Regions from separate parts of the Streptomyces sp. NPDC005393 genome, predicted to be linked through region 1. Evidence: riboswitches for the same ligand, from Rfam matches in the RefSeq annotation. Region 1 holds a riboswitch; each other region holds the start of a gene.

What was found. A riboswitch is a leader RNA that binds a small molecule or an ion and turns the genes downstream of it on or off. The one in region 1 is predicted to bind cyclic di-AMP.
Region 2: another riboswitch for cyclic di-AMP. It lies ahead of ABZS71_RS05065 (transglycosylase family protein); the one in region 1 lies ahead of ABZS71_RS04095 (M23 family metallopeptidase).
Region 3: another riboswitch for cyclic di-AMP. It lies ahead of ABZS71_RS17570 (transglycosylase family protein); the one in region 1 lies ahead of ABZS71_RS04095 (M23 family metallopeptidase).

Annotation. Positions count from the first base shown of each region.
Region 1 is NZ_JBEXFG010000002.1:368,248-374,651, forward strand. It holds gene ABZS71_RS04080 (GNAT family N-acetyltransferase) at 1-1,546, opposite strand, end outside; gene ABZS71_RS04085 (HPr family phosphocarrier protein) at 1,744-2,025, shown strand; gene ABZS71_RS04090 (GntR family transcriptional regulator) at 2,187-2,951, opposite strand; gene ABZS71_RS04095 (M23 family metallopeptidase) at 3,191-3,985, opposite strand; cyclic di-AMP (ydaO/yuaA leader) riboswitch at 4,000-4,163, opposite strand; gene ABZS71_RS04100 (pitrilysin family protein) at 4,382-5,764, opposite strand; gene ABZS71_RS04105 (pitrilysin family protein) at 5,785-6,404, opposite strand, start outside.
Region 2 is NZ_JBEXFG010000003.1:122,126-128,529, reverse strand. It holds gene ABZS71_RS05080 (HEXXH motif domain-containing protein) at 1-1,668, opposite strand, end outside; gene ABZS71_RS05075 (hypothetical protein) at 1,740-1,913, opposite strand; gene ABZS71_RS05070 (DUF4232 domain-containing protein) at 2,074-2,805, opposite strand; cyclic di-AMP (ydaO/yuaA leader) riboswitch at 3,093-3,269, shown strand; gene ABZS71_RS05065 (transglycosylase family protein) at 3,275-4,540, shown strand; gene ABZS71_RS05060 (DUF1876 domain-containing protein) at 4,612-4,881, opposite strand; partial or broken gene ABZS71_RS05055 (phosphoribosyltransferase family protein) at 4,935-5,561, opposite strand; gene ABZS71_RS05050 (hypothetical protein) at 5,714-5,953, shown strand; gene ABZS71_RS05045 (DUF72 domain-containing protein) at 5,950-6,404, shown strand, end outside.
Region 3 is NZ_JBEXFG010000018.1:89,923-96,326, reverse strand. It holds gene ABZS71_RS17580 (cytochrome P450) at 1-1,145, shown strand, start outside; gene ABZS71_RS17575 (transglycosylase family protein) at 1,292-2,248, shown strand; cyclic di-AMP (ydaO/yuaA leader) riboswitch at 2,503-2,670, shown strand; gene ABZS71_RS17570 (transglycosylase family protein) at 2,678-3,397, shown strand; gene eno (phosphopyruvate hydratase) at 3,640-4,920, shown strand; gene ABZS71_RS17560 (septum formation initiator family protein) at 5,042-5,524, shown strand; gene ABZS71_RS17555 (DUF501 domain-containing protein) at 5,589-6,155, shown strand; gene ABZS71_RS17550 (Ppx/GppA phosphatase family protein) at 6,152-6,404, shown strand, end outside.

The DNA.
Region 1 (6,404 bases):
CGGCCGGGAGCGGCTGGGAGGCGAGCAGGACCCCGGCGTCGGCCAGCTCGGTGACGGTGTCCACGCGGATGACGCCCGCCTGTCGCAGCAGGTCGGAGACGGTGGCGTCCGGGATCCGGGTGGTGGGCACGGCATGGCCGGTGGGGGCGCTGCCGCTGTGGCGGCCGCCCTTGACGACCACCACGGGTTTGACCGCGGCGGTGCGCTTGGCGAGCCGGGTGAACTTCCGGGGGTTGCCTATCGATTCGAGGTACATCAGGGCGACGTCGGTCTGCGGATCGTCGTACCAGTACTGCAGAAGGTCGTTTCCCGAGACGTCGGCGCGGTTCCCGGTGGACACGAAGGTCGATATCCCCGCGATTCCGGCGAGGCTCGACAGCCCCGCGCCGCCCCGATTCAGCCCGGACAGCAGCGCGATGCCGATCGCCCCGGACTGGGTGAACAGGCCGAGCCGGCCGGGGTTGGGCAGCTGGGGCGAGAGGGAGGCGTTCAACTGGACGCCGTCGGAGGTGTTGATGACCCCGAAAGCGTTGGGGCCGATGACGCGCATGCCGTAGGTCCGTGCCTGGCGGACGAGGTCGCGCTGCCGGGCGCGGCCCTCGGGCCCGCTCTCGGCGTACCCGGCGGAGAGGACGACGAGTCCCTGGACGCCGTGCTCCCCGCAGTCGGCGACGACGGCGGGCACCTGCTCCGCGGGGACCGCGACGACGGCCAGGTCGACGGGTTCCTCGACAGTGCGCAGCGAGCGGTGGGCCGGGACGCCCTCGGGGTCGAGCAGCGTGCGGCCTTCGGGGAAGGCGCGATTGACGGCGTACGTACGGCCCTTGAAGCCGCCGTCCAGGACGTTGCGCAGCACGGTGCGGCCGACGCCGCCGGGGGCGCGGCCGGCGCCGATGACGGCGACGGAGCCGGGGGCGAGCAGCCGCTGGACGGAGCGGGCCTCGGCCCGCTGCTCGCGGGCGCGCATGACGGCCAGCGAGCGGTCGGTGGGTTCGAGGTCGAATTCGAGGTGGACGACCCCGTCCTCGAAGCTGCGCTTCTGGGTGTAGCCCGCATCCGTGAACACCTTGATCATCTTGGCGTTGGCGGGCAGCACCTCGGCGGCGAAGCGGCGAATGGCGCGCTCGCGGGCGACGGCGGCGATGTGTTCGAGGAGGGCGGAGGCGACACCGCGGCCCTGATGGTCGTCCTGGACGAGAAAGGCGACCTCGGCCTCGTCGGCGGGTGCCGTGGCCGACCGGCCGTTGCCGTCGATGCGGTCGTAGCGGACGGTGGCGATGAACTCATCCCCGACGATGGCCGCCAGGCCGACCCGGTCGACGTAGTCGTGGTGCGTGAAGCGGTGCACATCGCGGTCGGAGAGGCGGGGGTAGGGCGCGAAGAAGCGGTAGTACTTCGACTCGTCCGAGACGTGCTCGTAGAAGCTGACCAGCCGCTGCGCGTCGTCGGGGGTGATGGGGCGGATCTGGGCGGTGCCGCCGTCCCGGAGCACCACGTCGGCTTCCCAGTGGGTCGGGTAGGCGTGGTGGTCCGACGGGATCCGCATGCGGCCCAGGGTACGGGCCTGGTACAGGGGGGTCCGAATGATGGACACCCTTGCGTTGAGCGCGGGTGTCGGGGGAAGGTCCGTATCGGGCCGGTCCGGGCATGCCCGGACTCACTCGGGCATGGCCCGGATGCATACGGACACCGTATGATTTTGGTCTAGACAACAGCAACCCGCCACACCTGAAGGGCAACACCATGGCTGAGCGCCGCATCAACATCGGCTGGGCCGAGGGCCTGCACGCCCGCCCTGCGTCGATCTTCGTCCGGGCGGCCACCGCCGCCGGCGTCCCCATCACGATCGCCAAGGCTGACGGCACCCCGGTCAACGCCGCTTCCATGCTGGCCGTGCTCAGCCTGGGCGCTCAGGGCGGCGAGGAGGTCGTTCTCGCGTCCGACGCCGAGGACGCCGAGGTCGCGCTCGACCGTCTGGCGAAGCTGGTGGCGGAGGGCCTGGAGGAGCTTCCGGAGACCGTCTGATTCCCTCCGAATCCGCATTCGGAGGGACGGGGCCGCGGTGACCATTCAGGTCACCGCGGCCCCATTTGTTGTTTTTCTCATTCCGGCCGGACTCGGCGACGAAGACCGAGCCGCGATAGCGCGCCGAGAATTCCCCCCCTCAGCTGTATACGGGACCGCTGTTAATTCCGGCCGCTTGCCGTGTTTACGGAATGTTTCGAAGTTCTCACCGGAACAGGGCGGCGCAACCGGAATTCCGACAGCGCGCGCTCGGTATGCGCCGTGGCGAGCGCCCGCGCCCGGTCCGCGTCACCGCGCGCGACAGCGTCCACCAGCGCGCCGTGCTCCGCCCAGGACTCGACGGCCCGCACCCTCGGATCGGGGCGCCCCGCACCGCCCGGCGCCGGGGGCGGCACGATCTGCCGGGCCGGATCGACCGCGTACACCCACGCGGTCTTGCGCCGCAGCTGGACGAGGAGCCCGGCCAGGCTCGGGCTGCCGGACGCCTGGGCGAGCGTCTCGTGGAACCAGTCGCCCAGCGACCGCGCCTCACTGAACTGGCCGCGCTGGGCCCGCTCCTGGCCGAGCCGGACCAGGCCGCGCAACACCTTCAGATGCGCCTCGGTGCGCCGCTGGGCGGCGCGGGCGGCGCCCAGCGGCTCCAGCAGCGCGCGGATGTCGAGCAGATCGGCCGCGTCGCGCTCGGAGGGCTGCGCGACGCACGCGCCCGCGTGGCGCCGGGTCGTCACAAAGCCCTCGGACTCCAGGGTGCGCAGCGCCTCGCGGACGGGCACCCGCGAAACGCCGTAGCGCCGGGCGAGAAGTTCCTCGGTGAGCCGGCTGCCGGGCGCGAAGGTTCCGGAGACGATGTCGTCGCGGATCGCGGTGCACACCGCGTGTGCCGAAATCCGCCGGCCGCCCTGGATCGCGGTCGTATCCCCGCTCACTTACGGACCCGCATTGTCGAACCTCCGCCTTAATGCCCGCGAAACGCACCTGATTGGCACGCGTTTGACGACTCTATTCCAAGCGGCCGGAATTTCCGATGGCGGGAGGGATTTCATGGATATTTTTTGGTCACCGTGCAGTGGACATGCGGAAGGCCCCGTCCCTGGAACCCAAGAGCCGGACGGGGCCTTCGCGTCACGTCTTCGCGGTGAGTGCTCGCGATGAGTCCTGGCGACGGTCAGACGTTGACGCCGTGCGAGCGCAGGTACGCCACGGGGTCCATGTCCGAGCCGTAGTCCGGGCTGGTGCGGGCCTCGAAGTGCAGATGCGGGCCGGTGACGTTGCCGGTGGCGCCCGACAGGCCGATCTGCTGGCCGGGGGTGACCTTCTGGCCGACCGAGACGCCGATCGACGAGAGGTGGCCGTACTGGGTGTAGGTGCCGTCGTTCATCTTGATGACGACGTTGTTGCCGTAACTGCCGCCCCAGCCCGCCTCGACGACCTCGCCGGAGCCGACAGCGTGCACCGAGGTACCGGACGCGGCGTGGAAGTCGATCCCGGTGTGGCTGCCGGAGGACCACAGCCCGCTGGACGCCTGGTAGCCGGTGGAGACGTAGGAGCCCGTGACCGGCGACACGAAGGTGTTGAGACGCTTGCGCTCGGCCTCCCGCGCGGCGCGCACCTTGACCTCGCGCTCCGCCTTGGCCTTCTTCGCCGCCGCCTCCGCCTTTCTGGCGGCCTCCTGGCGCGCGACCGCTTCCGCCCGCGCCTTGGCCGCCGCCTGAGCGGCGGCGTTCTCCTGGGCCTGCGCCTGCTCCTCGATGTGGCCGGCGAGCCCGTCGCCGATCACGATCGCCTGGCGCAGACCGGTGTCCTGGGGAGCGGGGGCCTCATCGGATGCCGCGAAGGCCGGTCCGGCGATCCCGGCGACGACACCCGAAGCGACCGTGGTGATGCCCACGAAGTTCGCGCCGGTGCGGACGGTGGCCCTGCGGGGACGGCGGTGCTTCCCGGCGGCACTGGTGGACGCCATAGGCTGGCGCACTCCTTTCCTTCCTTCTCGCCTACCGGGTTAGCTGACGGGTTCGGAGCAGGAAGGTCTCCTACGAGCCCCTCCCCCGGCCGGGGAAGGCGCACGATTCACCCCTGGGGACATGTGGGTCCCCGGCTCCCCTGGCTCGCGCCGTACGGGGACTCGGCGATGGCTGTCCGTGCCGCGGGTGCGGCGTGCAACTGGCGAACAGCCGGACTGACGCTAAACGGGGCATCTTTCGATCACCAAACAGATCCGGGTTTTTGTTGCTCTCGCCACAAACCAAACAAGCGATCTCTCTATAAAACGGGCATACGAGAGGACCCTGGCGTCTCATGCGACGCCAGGGTCCTTCCGCTGATGGCTCGTCGGCCCGCCGTGCCGACTCCGGGCGAATCAGCCCGAGATGACGCGCACCTCGCCGATGCCCAGCGCCTTGACCGGCTCCGCGATCACCGAGGCGTCCCCGACCAGCACCGTGACCAGCCGGTCCGCGGGGAAGGCGCTCACCACCGCCGCGGTCGCCTCCACCGTCCCGGCCTCCGCGAGGCGGGCGTACAACTGCGCCTGGAAGTCGTCCGGAAGGTGCTGCTCGACCTGATCGGCGAGGGTGCCCGCGACGGCCGCCGCCGTCTCGTACTTCAGCGGGGCGACACCGACGAGGTTCTGCACGGCGACATCGCGCTCGGCATCCGTCAGACCCTCCTCCTGCAGCGTGCGCAGCACCTTCCAGAGGTCCTCCAGCGCGGGCCCGGTGACCTCGGTGGCCACCGAGCCGCTGATCGCCAGCATCGCGGCGCCCGTGGACCCGCCGGCGGGCGACGGGGGCGACGAGCGCAGCACCTGGCCGAAGGCGCGCACGCCGTAGGTGTAGCCCTTCTCCTCGCGCAGCACGCGGTCGAGCCGGGAGGTGAGGGTGCCGCCCAGGCAGTACGTGCCCAGCACCTGCGCGGGCCAGATCCGGTCGTGGCGGTCGGCGCCGATCCGCCCGATGAGCAGCTGCGTCTGCACCGCGCCCGGCCGGTCGACGATCACCACACGGCCGGTGTCGTCGGCGATGATCGGGGGGACGGGGCGCGGCGCGGCAGCGCCGCCCTTCCAGGTGCCGAGGGTGTCGGCGAGCGCCTTCTCGAGGTCCACGCCGCTGAGGTCGCCGACCACGACGGCGGTCGCCGTGGAGGGCCGGACATGCGCCTCGTAGAAGGCCCGTACGGCCGCGGCGTCGATGCCCTCGATGGTCTCCTGGGTGCCCTGGCGCGGCCGGGACATCCGCGACTCGGCCGGGAACAGCTCCTTGGCCAGGGCCATCGAGGCGCGGCGGGCGGGGTTGGCCAGCTCGTGCGGGATCTCGTCCAGCCGGTTGCGCACCACCCGCTCGACCTCGCTGTCGGGGAAGGCGGGGGCGCGCAGGGCGTCGGCGAGCAGGCCGAGCGCCTTGGGCAGCCGGGAGACCGGGACCTCCAGCGAGACGCGGACGCCGGGGTGGTCGGCGTGTGCGTCCAGGGTGGCGCCGCAGCGCTCGAGCTCGGCGGCGAACTCCTCGGCGTCGTGCTTGTCGGTGCCCTCGGACAGGGCGCGCGCCATGATCGTGGCGACGCCGTCGAGCCCGGCCGGCTCGGCGTCGAGCGGGGCGTCCAGATTGATCTCGACGGCGACGACCTGCTGGCCGGGGCGGTGGCAGCGCAGCACGGTGAGGCCGTTGGCCAGCTCACCGCGCTCGGGGGCCGGGAAGGCCCACGGCTTCGGGGCACCGCCCTGCGGCTGCGGGTGGAACGTCATGGTCGCGGTGACGGCGTCGCTCACTGGGCCGCCTCCCCTTCTGCGTCGGTGTCGTCGGCTTCGGCGGCGGCGTCCGCGCCCTGCACGGGCTCGTAGACCAGCACGGCGCGGTTGTCGGGGCGCAGCCGCGCCGCGGCCACGGCCCGCACCTCCTCGGGGGTGATGTCGAGCACCCGCTCCACGGCGGTCAGCGCCAGCTGGGGGTCGCCGAACAGCACGGCGAACCGGCACAGCTCATCGGCCCGGCCGCCGACCGTGGACAGCCGGTCCAGCCATTCGCGCTCGATCTGGGCCTGGGCGCGCTCCATCTCCTGCGGGGTCGGCCCCTCCTCGGTGAAGCGGGCCAGCTCCTCGTCGACGGCGGACTCGATGGCGGGCACCTCGACGCCGCCGGAGGTCTTCACGTCCAGCCAGCCGAGCGAGGGCGCGCCCGCCAGCCGCAGCAGCCCGAATCCGGCGGCCACGGCGGTGCGGTCGCGGCGCACCAGGCGGTTGTGCAGCCGGGAGGACTCCCCGCCGCCGAGGACGGTCAGCGCCAGGTCGGCGGCGTCGGCCTCACGGGTGCCGTCGTGCGGCAGCCGGTAGGCGGCCATCAGGGCGCGGGCCGGGACCTCCTCCTCCACGACCTCGCGCAGCTGCC
Region 2 (6,404 bases), on a different contig from region 1:
CAGGGCGAGCCCCGCCCATGCGGGGAGGTCGTCGGGGTGCGCCGCCAGCTGGTCGCGGTAGCCGCGCAGCGCGTCCTCGGTGTGCCCGGCGGCCCAGTCCACGTCCGCCTGGATCGGGGTCCCGGCGCCGCCGAGGGGATGCGCTTTCGGCTCCTCGCGCAGCCGGGCGAAGCCGGCCGGGTCCCGAAGCCGCAGCCGGATCAGGGCCGGGCGGGTGGCCACCGCCGTGCGGGCCGCGCGCAGCACCGTCGTGGGCAGGGCGCCCGGGGGTGGTTGGCCCAGTCGCCAGGCGTGGGCCCACTGGCCGATCCGGTCGCGGTCCGGGCGCAGGTGGTGCATACGGTAGAGCAGCCGGTGATCGAGGTTGACGCCGTCGGCGGTGCGCAGCGGACCCTCCGGCACGGGTTCGGCGAGCCAGTCGGCCAGGCTGTTCTCCAGCCCCCGCAGAAATCGGTCCCCCATCGGGGTCAGCTCCGCGTGGGCGCGCAGCGTCCGCAACCCGCGGGAGATCTGTGCACGCCGCAGGGCGAACTCGAAGTCCGCGGCACGGCCGATGGGTTCGGACGGTACGGCGTGCCGGCGGGCCTGCCAGAAAGCCGCGACGCCCAAAAAGGCGTACACCCCGTGCAGCAGCCCGCGCAGCGGGCGTGGATCCGCCCGCCACGGCGCGTAGTGGACCTCCTCCATGCCTCCGCGGAGCAAAGGGACCAAGTCCAGCAGCGCGCTGAGTTTGATGTGCTGGGCTTCATGGACCAGCGAAGCCGCGAGAGTGGCGGAGTCGGCCGGGGAGTTCAGCAGAACACAGCCATAGGCCTCGGGCGACGATGCGCTGAAAGGTTCCGCCCGAGCGGGGTAGCGGACCGGGACGACGGAGATCAGGCAGTCGGCGACACCGGCGGGATCCACGGTCGTCTGCTCCGCGACGAGCCGCCAGGCACTCCGGAAGTACTCCTGCCACTGTTGCGCCTCCGGTTCGCTCAGCCGCTCCGGAGGGGAGGGGCGCAGGAAGTCCCGGTACGGGTCGATGTCGTCCAGGTAGGGCGCGCAGGGGTGCTCCGGGTGCGGCCCGTGCAGGCGTCTCAGCGCATACCAGCCCTGGGCGTCCTGGGTGAGGTCGGAGGGCAGCGGCACCGTGTGCGAGCCGGCCAGCACGGCGCGGTCCTCTTCGCCGTCCGTGGAGATTTCCGCGATACGGGAATCGCATCCCGCCAGGTCGAGGAAGCCCAGCGCGGGGAGCATGATCCCGCCGTCGCGCACCGCGACCCGGATACGGAAGTCGATCTCCGCGAGCAGGGCCGCCGAGGCGGCCACGGTGTGCAGATGGCCCGTCTCCAGCCACAGCGGGACCTCTTCGGCCTCTTCCGCGATCCCCCGCAGCCTGCGCAGACAGCGGCTGAGCCATGCGCCGACCTGGGGGTGCAGCAGCAGGCGCTCCACGCTCGAGGGGCTGTGCCGCTCGGCCCGTATCAGCAGATTCCACGCCTCACGCGGCGCGGGCAGCGGCCCGGGAATCCGCGGATGGGCCGAGGCGATCTCGGTCAACGCGCGTAACAGCAGCATGAGTCGGCTGCGCTGGCCCGCCCTGAGCTCGGCGACCGCCGCCGCGTCCCCGGTGCCGTGCGCCAGTTGGTCGAAGCAGGCCGCGGACAGCCGGTGATGGGGGACCACCGGGGAGAGGGGGGTGCTTGGCGGCTGCGGACGGGACGTGAATGCCGCACCGCCGCCATGCCGGGAATCCCTCAACAGCCCGATTTGGTATCGGCCGAGGTCGCGCGCGTCGGCGGGGACTGTACGAGGTTGAGTAAGCGCTGGATCGCGAGGGCGAACTCCTGATTGCCGTCCAGTTCCTCAAGCGTCGCTCCCGAAAGGTCCAGCAGTTCCGTCTCGACCTCGGCCGCGACTCGCTCCATCACACCGTCCCCCTCCGGACGCTACACACCGGCTCATGTGAGGCATCCCCATGGTGACCTACCCCTATTGATTGCGAAAGGGTGAACACGGCCAGTCAGCGCCTGCCTTGTCAAGATTTTCGGACACTTCAGCGCGAGGGAGAGGGCGCCTTGGATGCCGGTGTCAGGTGCCCGTTCCGGATTGGACCGCCTCGACCTCGAAGACGCCTCCGCACACCCGGAAGGACCGCGCCGGCGCCTTCATCGCCCCGAAGGAATCCGGCGGATAGGCGCGGATCTCGGCGGGGGTGCGCCGGCACGGGGTGTCGGTCATGCCCTCGTTGAGCGTATGCAGGCTCGTGGAGGCGCTGCCGCCCGGCGGCAGGGAGACCGTCGAGTGCGTGGGGCCGCGCCGGGTGGCGGGGTCGCCGATCGCGGAGCCGGCGGAGTCGAGCAGCGAGACGCCGGGGAACCCGGTGAGGGTGCAGGTCGAGGTGCCCTTGTTGGTGAGGACCAGGGGCAGATACACATTCCCGGCGCCCACATCCATCCGCCCGACCGTCAGCGTCAACTGCTCCTTGGAGCAGATCCGGCGCGCGCCGGAGGCGGCGGCGGGCGCCGACGAGGAGGCATGCGAGGGGGAGGTGTGCGCCGAGGCCGTGGGGGGCTTCGCGCTGTGCGACACGGGCCGTTCGCTCCGCGGAGTGGTGCTTACGGACGATGTGGCCGTGTCGGAGGAGGTGGTCGCGGCGGACGAGGCGGCCGCGACGGATGAGGCGGGAGGCGAGGACGCCCCGTCCCCGGTGTCGCTGCCGCAGGCCGTGGCCGTGGCCAGCGCGCCGACGAGCAGCGCGCATAAGGCCAGTGGCCGAGGCGGCCGGGACCGTGGAGTCGTCGTGCCGTTCCGTTGCACCATGAGCGACCTCCCGAGGTCAGCCATCTGCCGGGTCACCGGCCGCGAGGGCGAGTGCCCCGATGCCTCCCGTCCATTCCCCCTTCGGGTCTCCCTTCCCCGCGTCGACGGCCTTATGTCTCCCGGTACATTGATCACATTATTGAGCCACTTCCCATTCCGGATTGTTCACCGCAAACAGTCTCGATGTCTTGTCGTGACCAAATCGATGTGATTACTGTTCGGCACCCGTCGCTTTCGCTGCACGGGTCTCCTTCGCCGGAGCGCCGAGTCCCGCCGTCGGCCGAGGGGGTGTGACGACGACCTGTCACGGCGGGAGCGGGGGAACCAGGTAGGCGCCGTACCGCGATCCGCGCGGCACGGCTTGGGGTGAAGACGCACGCCGCGGTGGAAAGCACCGTGTGCGGGTGGCCGGGCAACTCCAGCCCGAACCCGACAGCTCACCTCGCAGGCGTAGGAGAGGAAGAGCTCAATGGCTGCACGCGGACGTCACCGCCGGCCCCGGCCTCGTCGCGTCTCCCGCGCCTCGCTCGCGGTCACCGCGGGCGGCGCCGGGGTCGCCCTGCCGCTCATCGGCGTCGGCCAGGCGAACGCGGCCTCCGTCGGCACCTGGGACAACGTCGCGGAGTGCGAGTCCGCCAACAACTGGAGCATCAACACCGGGAACGGCTTCTACGGTGGGCTCCAGTTCACCCAGAGCACCTGGCAGGCGTACGGCGGCACCGCTCACGCCGCACGGGCCGACCTGGCCTCCAAGGCTCAGCAGATCGCGGTCGCGGAGAAGGTGCTCGCGAGCCAGGGGCCAACCGCCTGGCCCATCTGCTCGGTGAAGGCCGGCCTGACGCGCGGCGGCCCCGCCCCGGACACCTCCCCGGGCACCCCGGGATCCGGCACCCCGGGATCCGGCGGCCAGGGATCCGGCGGCCAGGGATCCGGCACACAGACCCCGAAGGCCGCCACCGAGGCGGCCCCCAAGGCCGCCCCGAGAGCCACCACCGAGGCGGCGCCGAAGGCCACCCCCAAGGCCACGGCGAAGGCTCTTCCGCAGTCCCCCTCATACACCGTCGCCCGCGGTGACACGCTCTCCAGGATCGCCGACGCGCAGAACGTCGCGGGCGGCTGGGAGGGGCTCTACGAGACCAACCGCCGGGTCATCGGCAGCGATCCGAATCTGATCCTGCCCGGTCAGCGGCTCGCCCTCGACACCCACGCCGACGCGCCCCGCACCACCCTCACCCAGCGCCCCCAGCAGCGCGGTGACCGGGAGCAGGCGCACACGAGCACGCCGCCGAAGCGGCAGACGGACACCGCCACCCGCTCGTCCTCGTCCTCGTCCTTCACCACCCCGGTCGGCAGCACCCTGGTGGGCACCCCGTACGGCGTATCCGGCAGCAGCTGGTCGAGCGGTCATCACACCGGCACCGACTTCCCCGTCCCCGTCGGCACCCAGGTGCGGGCCGTGGGCCCGGCGGAGGTGGTCGCGGCGGGCTGGGGCGGGGCATACGGCTATCAGGTGGTGCTCCGGCACTCCGACGGCATGTACACCCAGTACGCCCATATGTCGTCGCTGTCCGTCCAGGTGGGCCAGACGGTCGCCGGCGGCCGGCAGATAGGCCGGTCCGGTTCGACCGGCAACAGCACCGGTCCGCATGTGCACTTCGAGGTGCGCACCGACCCCGACTACGGCTCGGATGTCAATCCGCTCGCCTACCTCCGGTCGAAGGGCGTCCACATCTGAGCGGCGGCTGACCGGCGTCCGCGCAGCAGCGTTTGCCGCGGTGGGGCCACCGCGGCAGACGCTCCCTCTTCCTACATCGCCAGATGTGCCTTGGCGTGGGTGACTTCCTCGATGTCGCCACCCGCCTTGCCGATCAGCCGGTGGGCCAGATTGGTCAGCGCCCTCGCTGCCGCGATCTCCTCACCGACTCTCGGCTGTGCCGGGTCGTCCGGATTCCGGTTCGCGCGGCCCTGGGCCAGCATTTCCGTGCCGTCATGCATCCTGAGCCGAACGACCGCCTCGGTCAGCGGACCGATCTCACGGAATTCCATCTGTATGTCGCATCCCACGATCGTCTCCATCGCGATCACCTCCTGCGTTACCTTCCAGGATGCGCCTCTCCCGTCTCTCCAGTCGACCGGGACAGCAACTCCACCACCTCGGCGTCTCCCGTCTGGGAGAAGTCCTCGTACCACTCCCCCACCGCCGAGAAGTCCGTGGGCCTGGACAGGCACACCACCTCGTCCGCGTCCTCGCGCAGCGACGCGGCCGCGTCCGGCGGCGCCACCGGGACGGCCAGAACCACCCGGGCCGCCCCCTGGGCCCGCGCGACCCGGCAGGCGGCGCGTGCCGTAGCGCCGGTCGCGATCCCGTCGTCCACGACGATCACCGTGCGGCCCTCGACCGCGATCCGCGACCGGCCCCGGCGGAACCGCCGCGCCTGGCGGTCCAGCTCCACCTGCTCGGTCCGTTCCACCTCCGCGAGGTCCTCCGCGTCGGCCCGGCTCATCCGGATGATCGCCTCGTGGACGACACGGACACCGCCCTCCCCGATGGCGCCGAAGCCCAGCTCCCGGTGGAAGGGGACACCGAGCTTACGGACGATGATCACATCCAGCGGCGCCTCCAGCGCCCGGGCCACCTCAAAGGCCACCGGCACCCCGCCCCGTGGCAGCCCGAGCACCACGGGTTTCTCCTCGCCCAGGGGCCGCAGCCGCCCGGCGAGGCGCCGCCCGGCGTCCACACGGTCGGTGAAGATCATCGCTCACCCCCGGCACAAGGCTCTCTGCCGAATCCATCGGGTCCCCTACGGACCCATCCGAATCAATCCGAGAATGTCCCCGTCCGCAATCAGGCGGGCCCCGGCCGGCGCTCCCGACGCGCGGATGCGGACGGCTGCGGCACCCTGGAGGTATGGAGCACGCCACCAGCCCGGGCGCATCCGGATACCCCGTCTTCGTCGAATCATTCGAATCCGACAGCCGGTACCGACGGGTGCGGCTGCGGGGCCTCGGCTGTGAGCCGCTCGAGCGGGAGGAGTTCGAACCGCGCGTCCGGCAGGCCTTCCCCGGTATCGACCTGGACGACCCGGCACAGGTCCACTGGGCCGACCGGCCGGGGCAGTGGCCGCCCTGGCATCCGGGCGAAGCATGACCGTCCTGGTCGGCACGTCGGGGTGGCAGTACAAGGACTGGCGTGGCGACCTCTACCCGGCCGGCTGCCCGCAGCGGCTGTGGCTGGAGGAATACGCCCGTGCCTTCGCCACCGTCGAGAGCAACAACGCCTTCTACCGGCTGCCCGACCGCGATCAGTTCGCCGCCTGGCGCAAGCGCACCCCCGACGACTTCGTGATGGCGCTCAAGGCCAGCCGCTATCTCACCCATATCAAGCGGCTCCGCGACCCGAGCGAGCCGGTGGCGCGGCTGATGTCCCACGCAGAGGGCCTCGGCGACCGGCTGGGCCCCGTACTCCTGCAGCTGCCGCCGACCCTGCGGGCCGACGGCGAGCTGCTGGACGCCTGTCTGCGCTGCTTCCCCTCCGAGACCCGGGTGGCCGTCGAACCGCGCCACGCCTCGTGGTGGACCGATGAGATCCGCGCGGTGCT
Region 3 (6,404 bases), on a different contig from region 1:
AGGCATGGCTGGTGACCCGTTACGCCGACGCGCGGCAGGCGCTGGCCGATCCCCGGCTGTCGAAGAATCCCCTGCGGCACAGCGAGTCGGCTCACGCCCGGGGCAAGGTGGGCATTCCCGGCGAGCAGCGCGCGGATCTGATGACACATCTGCTGAACATCGACCCTCCGGATCACACCCGGCTGCGGCGGCTGGTGTCCAAGGCGTTCACCCCGCGCCGCGTCGCCGCGTTCGCCCCGCGCGTGCGGGAGCTGACCGACCAGCTCATCGATGCCTTCGTGGAGAGGGGAGAGGCGGATCTCATCCATGAGTTCGCCTTCCCTCTCCCTATCTATGCGATCTGCGATCTGCTGGGGGTGCCGCGCGAGGATCAGGACGACTTCCGGGACTGGGCCGGAACGATGATCCGGCACGGCGGAGGGCCGCGCGGCGGGGTGGCCCGCGCGGTGAAGCGGATCCGCGCGTATCTCGCCGAGCTGATCCACCGGAAGCGGCTGGCCTTCGCGGCACCAGGAGAAGAAGGGGACGAGGAGGATCTGATCTCCGGGCTGATTCGCGCCAGCGACCACGGTGAGCACCTCACCGAGAACGAGGCGGCGGCCATGGCCTTCATCCTCTTGTTCGCCGGCTTCGAGACCACCGTCAATCTGATCGGCAACGGGGTGTACGCGCTGTTGCGCCATCCGGAGCAGCGTGCCCTGCTCCAGCGGGCCCTGGAGGAAGGGGACGAGGAGGTGCTCGCGGCCGGGGTCGAGGAGCTGCTGCGGTATGACGGGCCGGTGGAGATCGCCACCTGGCGGTTCGCCATCGAGCCGGTCACGATCGGCGGACAGCGCATCGCGGAGGGGGAGCCGGTACTGGTGGTGCTCGCCGCCGCCGACCGCGACCCCGAGCGGTTCGACGCGCCCGAGGTCCTCGATCTCACCCGTACGGACAATCAGCATCTCGGGTACGGCCACGGCATTCATTACTGTCTGGGCGCACCGCTCGCCCGACTGGAGGCGCAGACCGCGATCGGCACCCTGCTGAGGCGGCTGCCCGATCTGCGGCTTGCGGTGGATTCGCGGGATCTGCGCTGGCGCGGTGGACTCATCATGCGCGGGCTGCGCACCCTTCCGGTGACCTGGAATTCCCCGGACGGGTGAATCGGTCAAGCCCCTTGTGAGGCGACATAAGTGACGAACGCTCAACTGCGTGACCTGGGCGTGACCTGGGATACATCGGGTTGTGATGATCGCGTGACCTCGCTATGTTCAACCGACAATCGAAGGTCACACGAGAGGCCCATCGCATGCGTTCCGGGAATGGTCGGCACCGCCGCCCTCGTCAGGCTCCGGCCATCGTCGTCGCGGCGGGGGTCGCGGGGGCGAGCATCGCCATACCGCTGTTCGGGGCGGGCGGCGCCCAAGCCGCCCAGACCGCCACATGGGACCGCGTCGCCGAATGCGAGAGCGGCGGCATGTGGAGCGCCAACGACGGCAACGGCTTCTACGGCGGGCTCCAGCTGACGCTGGACATGTGGAAGAGCTACGGCGGTACGAGCTACGCCCCGCGCCCCGATCTGGCCAGCCGCTCCCAGCAGATAGCCGTCGCCGAGTCGATCCTCGGTGACCGCGGTCCGGACGCCTGGCCGAGCTGTGCGCTGAACGCCGGGCTCACCGACGGCAGCGGCGCCCCGGATGTGGACCCCGGCTCCACGGCCACCCCGGCCCAGCCGGGCTCGGCTCAGCGTGGCGACACGGAGGAGGACCCGGGGCTGGACGACTCCCCGTCACCCGAGGCGTCGGATGACTCCGGCTCATCCGGTACGCCCCGGACGCCGGATGTGTCCGAGAGCACGGAGAAGCCGGCGGCGCCCCAAACCTCCCAGGCTCCCGACGGGCTGGACGACTCCACGTCCTCGGCGGACCCCTCTTCCCCGGATGCGCCGGACTCGTCCGCCGACCCCGCGCCCACCGGCCGCCACCGTGGCGAAGAAGGTACGGGGGAGCGCGCGAGCGACGGTTCGACGGCGGATTCACGGTCCTCCGGGCGGCATGCCTCGCGCGGCGACGCGGATCGCGCCCAGAGCTCTACGGGTGACGGCTACACCGTCCGACCGGGTGACAATCTGTCAGCGATTGCCGAGCGGGGCGAGTTGGCCGACGGATGGCATGGGCTCTATCAAACCAACGAGGACCTCATCGGGTCCGACCCGGATCTCATTCTCCCTGGTCAGCGCCTTGACCTGACCATCAAGGAGCGGTAGTTCGGGGGGAATTGCCCGGTCTGGAACCGGTGAGATATACCTCTCGTCACATCGTCCAGGGTATGCCCCCTGTCCGATCCCTCCACACCCGGTCCTACCTGCGTAGATGTGGGCCGAGTGAGATCAGAAACACCATCCTGCGACGAGATGAAGGTGTTTGAACCTTCTCGGGAGGTGTGTTTAACGTCTTTCCGCTCGCTACCGCGGGCACCGTCGATCGTCACGCCGAATCCTGCCGGCGGTCGGCTGGAACCGACGCGTCAGCGCCGAAGGCAGGAGCGGGGGACCCAAGGTAGGTGCCGAAAGGCCTGTGGAAGCGGGCTCGTCGGCTAGGGGTGAAGCCGGGTGCGGTCTCCGCATCCGGCCGGGCAACTCACGCCCGAACCCGACAGCTCACCTCGTAGGCGTCGGTGAGGAAACGAACCAACGATGCTCAAGTGCAACGGCAAGCACCGCCGCCCGTCGAAGGTCACCCGGATCGCCGCGCTCACCGGTCTGGCCGGCGCGGCCGTGGCCGCGCCGCTCATCGGCGCCACCTCCGCCTCCGCCGCCACCTCCGCCCAGTGGGACCAGGTCGCGCAGTGCGAGGCCGGCGGCAACTGGTCGATCAACACCGGTAACGGCTACTACGGCGGACTGCAGTTCTCGAGCTCCACCTGGGGCGCCTACGGCGGTACCGCGTTCGCCCCCACCGCGGACAAGGCCAGCAAGGACCAGCAGATCCAGGTCGCCGAGAAGGTTCTCGCCAGCCAGGGCAAGGGCGCCTGGCCGGTCTGCGGCACGGGCCTGACCACCGGTGGCACCCCCTCGTCCTCCTCCGCGGGCTCCTCCTCGGGCTCGCAGGCGCAGTCCGACGCCTCCTCCCAGTCCTCCCAGTCCTCCCAGTCCTCGCAGTCGGCCCCGGCGGCCCAGCCCGACCAGCCGAAGGCCGAGACCCACGCCGAGCCCGAGCACGCCGGGCGCTCGCAGGCCCGCGGTCCCGTCAAGAAGGGCGACGGCGAGTACGAGGTCGAGTCCGGCGACACCCTTGGCAAGATCGCCCAGGAGCACCGCGTCAAGGGCGGCTGGAAGAAGCTCTTCAGGCTCAACGAGGACATCGTCGAGCAGGCCGACCTGATCTACCCGGGCCAGCAGCTCCACCTCAGCTGAGCCATCCCGGCTGAGCTTCCGCTCGAGCCGGCCCCCTGGGAATCGAGCCCCGGCCGGGCGCGCCGCCCCCTCGGTGTGCCCCGCCGGGGCTTATCAGTTCCCGCAGAAATATGGATATTCAAGCTCAAATCTGGGTATTTGTGCCACGTCCTGTCTCGCGGGGCGGGCTGACGGGGGGGGTGCAGCCCTCCCGGCCCGTTAGGCTCGTGCTGCTAGCGCAGACACATACGAAGGAGAACCTCGTGCCGTCCATCGACGTCGTCGTAGCTCGCGAGATCCTCGACTCGCGAGGCAACCCCACGGTCGAGGTCGAGGTTGGCCTCGACGACGGCAGCACCGGCCGTGCCGCCGTTCCGTCCGGTGCCTCCACCGGCGCCTTCGAGGCCCTCGAACTCCGTGACGGCGACAAGAACCGCTACAACGGCAAGGGCGTGGAGAAGGCTGTCCTCGCCGTCATCGAGCAGATCGGCCCCGAGTTGGTCGGCTATGACGCCACCGAGCAGCGCCTGATCGACCAGGCGATGTTCGACCTGGACGCCACCCCGGACAAGTCCTCGCTCGGAGCCAACGCCATCCTCGGCGTCTCCCTCGCCGTCGCGCACGCCGCCTCCGAGGCGTCCGACCTCCCGCTCTTCCGTTACCTCGGCGGCCCGAACGCCCACCTGCTGCCGGTCCCGATGATGAACATCCTCAACGGCGGCTCGCACGCCGACTCCAATGTGGACATCCAGGAGTTCATGATCGCTCCGGTCGGCGCGGAGTCCTTCTCCGAGGCCCTGCGCTGGGGCGCCGAGGTCTACCACACCCTGAAGTCCGTGCTGAAGGAGCGGGGCCTGTCCACCGGCCTCGGCGACGAGGGCGGCTTCGCGCCGAACCTCGGCTCCAACCGGGAGGCCCTCGACCTGATCCTCGAGGCCATCAAGAAGGCCGGCTACCAGCCGGGCCAGGACATCGCACTGGCGCTCGACGTCGCCGCCTCCGAGTTCTACAAGGACGGCTCGTACGAGTTCGAGGGCAAGTCCCGCACCGCCGCCGAGATGACCGCGTACTACGCCGAGCTGGTCGCGGCCTACCCGCTGGTCTCCATCGAGGACCCGCTGGACGAGGAGGACTGGGACGGCTGGAAGGCCATCACCGAGCAGCTCGGTGACAAGGTCCAGCTCGTCGGCGACGACCTCTTCGTCACCAACCCGGAGCGGCTGGCCCGCGGTATCGAGAACGACACGGCGAACGCGCTGCTGGTCAAGGTCAACCAGATCGGCTCGCTCACCGAGACCCTCGACGCCGTCGAGCTCGCCCAGCGCAACGGCTACAAGTGCATGATGTCCCACCGCTCCGGCGAGACCGAGGACGTCACCATCGCCGACCTGGCCGTCGCCACCAACTGCGGCCAGATCAAGGCCGGCGCCCCGGCCCGCTCCGAGCGGGTCGCCAAGTACAACCAGCTGCTGCGCATCGAGGAGATCCTCGACGACGCGGCGGTGTACGCGGGCCGCTCCGCCTTCCCGCGCTTCAAGGGCTGACCTCCGCTGAGCGCGCGCTCCACCTCAAGTAGCAGACACGTCTGACGCCCGTCCCCGGCCGCGGTCCCGTACCGTGGCCGGGGACGGCGTAGCTACGCGAAGTCATCACCGGGGAGGCGACGTGCCGGCGGATCGGGATCGGTTCTCCACCGCGACCAGGCTCAAGGCGCTCGGCGAGCACGCCGCCGCCCGGGTCTACCGCGCCCGCGTCAAGCGCCGCCGGGGCCGGCTGACCGGCCGCGCGGCCCTGCTCGCGCTGGTCGTCTGCTCACTGGTCGTCGCGCTCGCCTATCCGATGCGGCAGTACATCTCCCAGCGCTCCGACATCGCCGACCAGCGGGGCGAGGCCCAACAGGCGCGGGACGACGTGAAGAAGCTGCGCGAGCAGAAGGCCCGGCTGCGCGACCCCGCCTACACCGAGCGGCAGGCCCGTGAGCGGCTGCACTTCCTGATGCCGGGGGAGACCGGCTACAGCGTGGCGGACGGCCGTGGCGCGACCGAGCGCTCCTCCCACCGGAGCGTGGCCGACAGCCCCTGGTACAGCAACCTCTGGGACGCCGTGGACACGGCGGACGCGGCGAAGGCGCACAGCGCGCGGCGCTGAGGCGTCCGCCGTGAGCCGCCCGGCCGTACCCGGTCCGAAACCGATCGAAGAGAACTTCCCACTCATGGATACGCCCCCTCCGCAGACGGAGCCCACCGCGCCCACCGACGCGGACATCGCCGCCGTCCGGAAGCAGCTGGGCCGCGTGCCGCGCGGCCTGCGCGCGATCGCCCACCGCTGCCCCTGCGGCAACCCCGATGTCGTCGAGACCGCGCCGCGGCTCGAGGACGGCACGCCCTTCCCGACCCTCTACTACCTGACCTGTCCGCGCGCCGCGTCCGCGATCGGCACGCTGGAAGCCGAGGGCGTGATGAAGGAGATGACGGCCCGGCTGGCCACCGACCCGGAACTGGCCGCCGCCTACCGGGCCGCCCATGAGGACTACCTCGCGCGCCGCGACGCCATCGAGGTGCTGGAGGGCTTCCCGAGCGCGGGGGGCATGCCGGACCGGGTGAAGTGCTTGCACGTCCTGGTCGGCCATGCGCTCGCGGCCGGCCCCGGGGTCAATCCGCTCGGGGACGAGGCCCTGGCCATGCTGCCCGAGTGGTGGCGCAAGGGCCCGTGCGTGGCGCCGTGCGGCACCGACGACAACGGCGCTACGGAACCGCCAGCCGAGGAGGAGAGCGCATGACCCGCGTCGCGGCCGTGGACTGCGGCACCAACTCCATCCGGCTGCTGGTGGCCGACGCCGACCCGGCCACCGGTGAGCTGATCGAGCTCGACCGCCGGATGACGATCGTCCGGCTGGGCCAGGGCGTGGACCGTACGGGGCGGCTCGCCCCCGAGGCGCTGGAGCGCACCTTCGCCGTCTGCCGCCAGTACGCGGAGGTCATACGCGAGCTGGGGGCGGAGCGCGTCCGCTTCGTCGCCACCTCCGCCT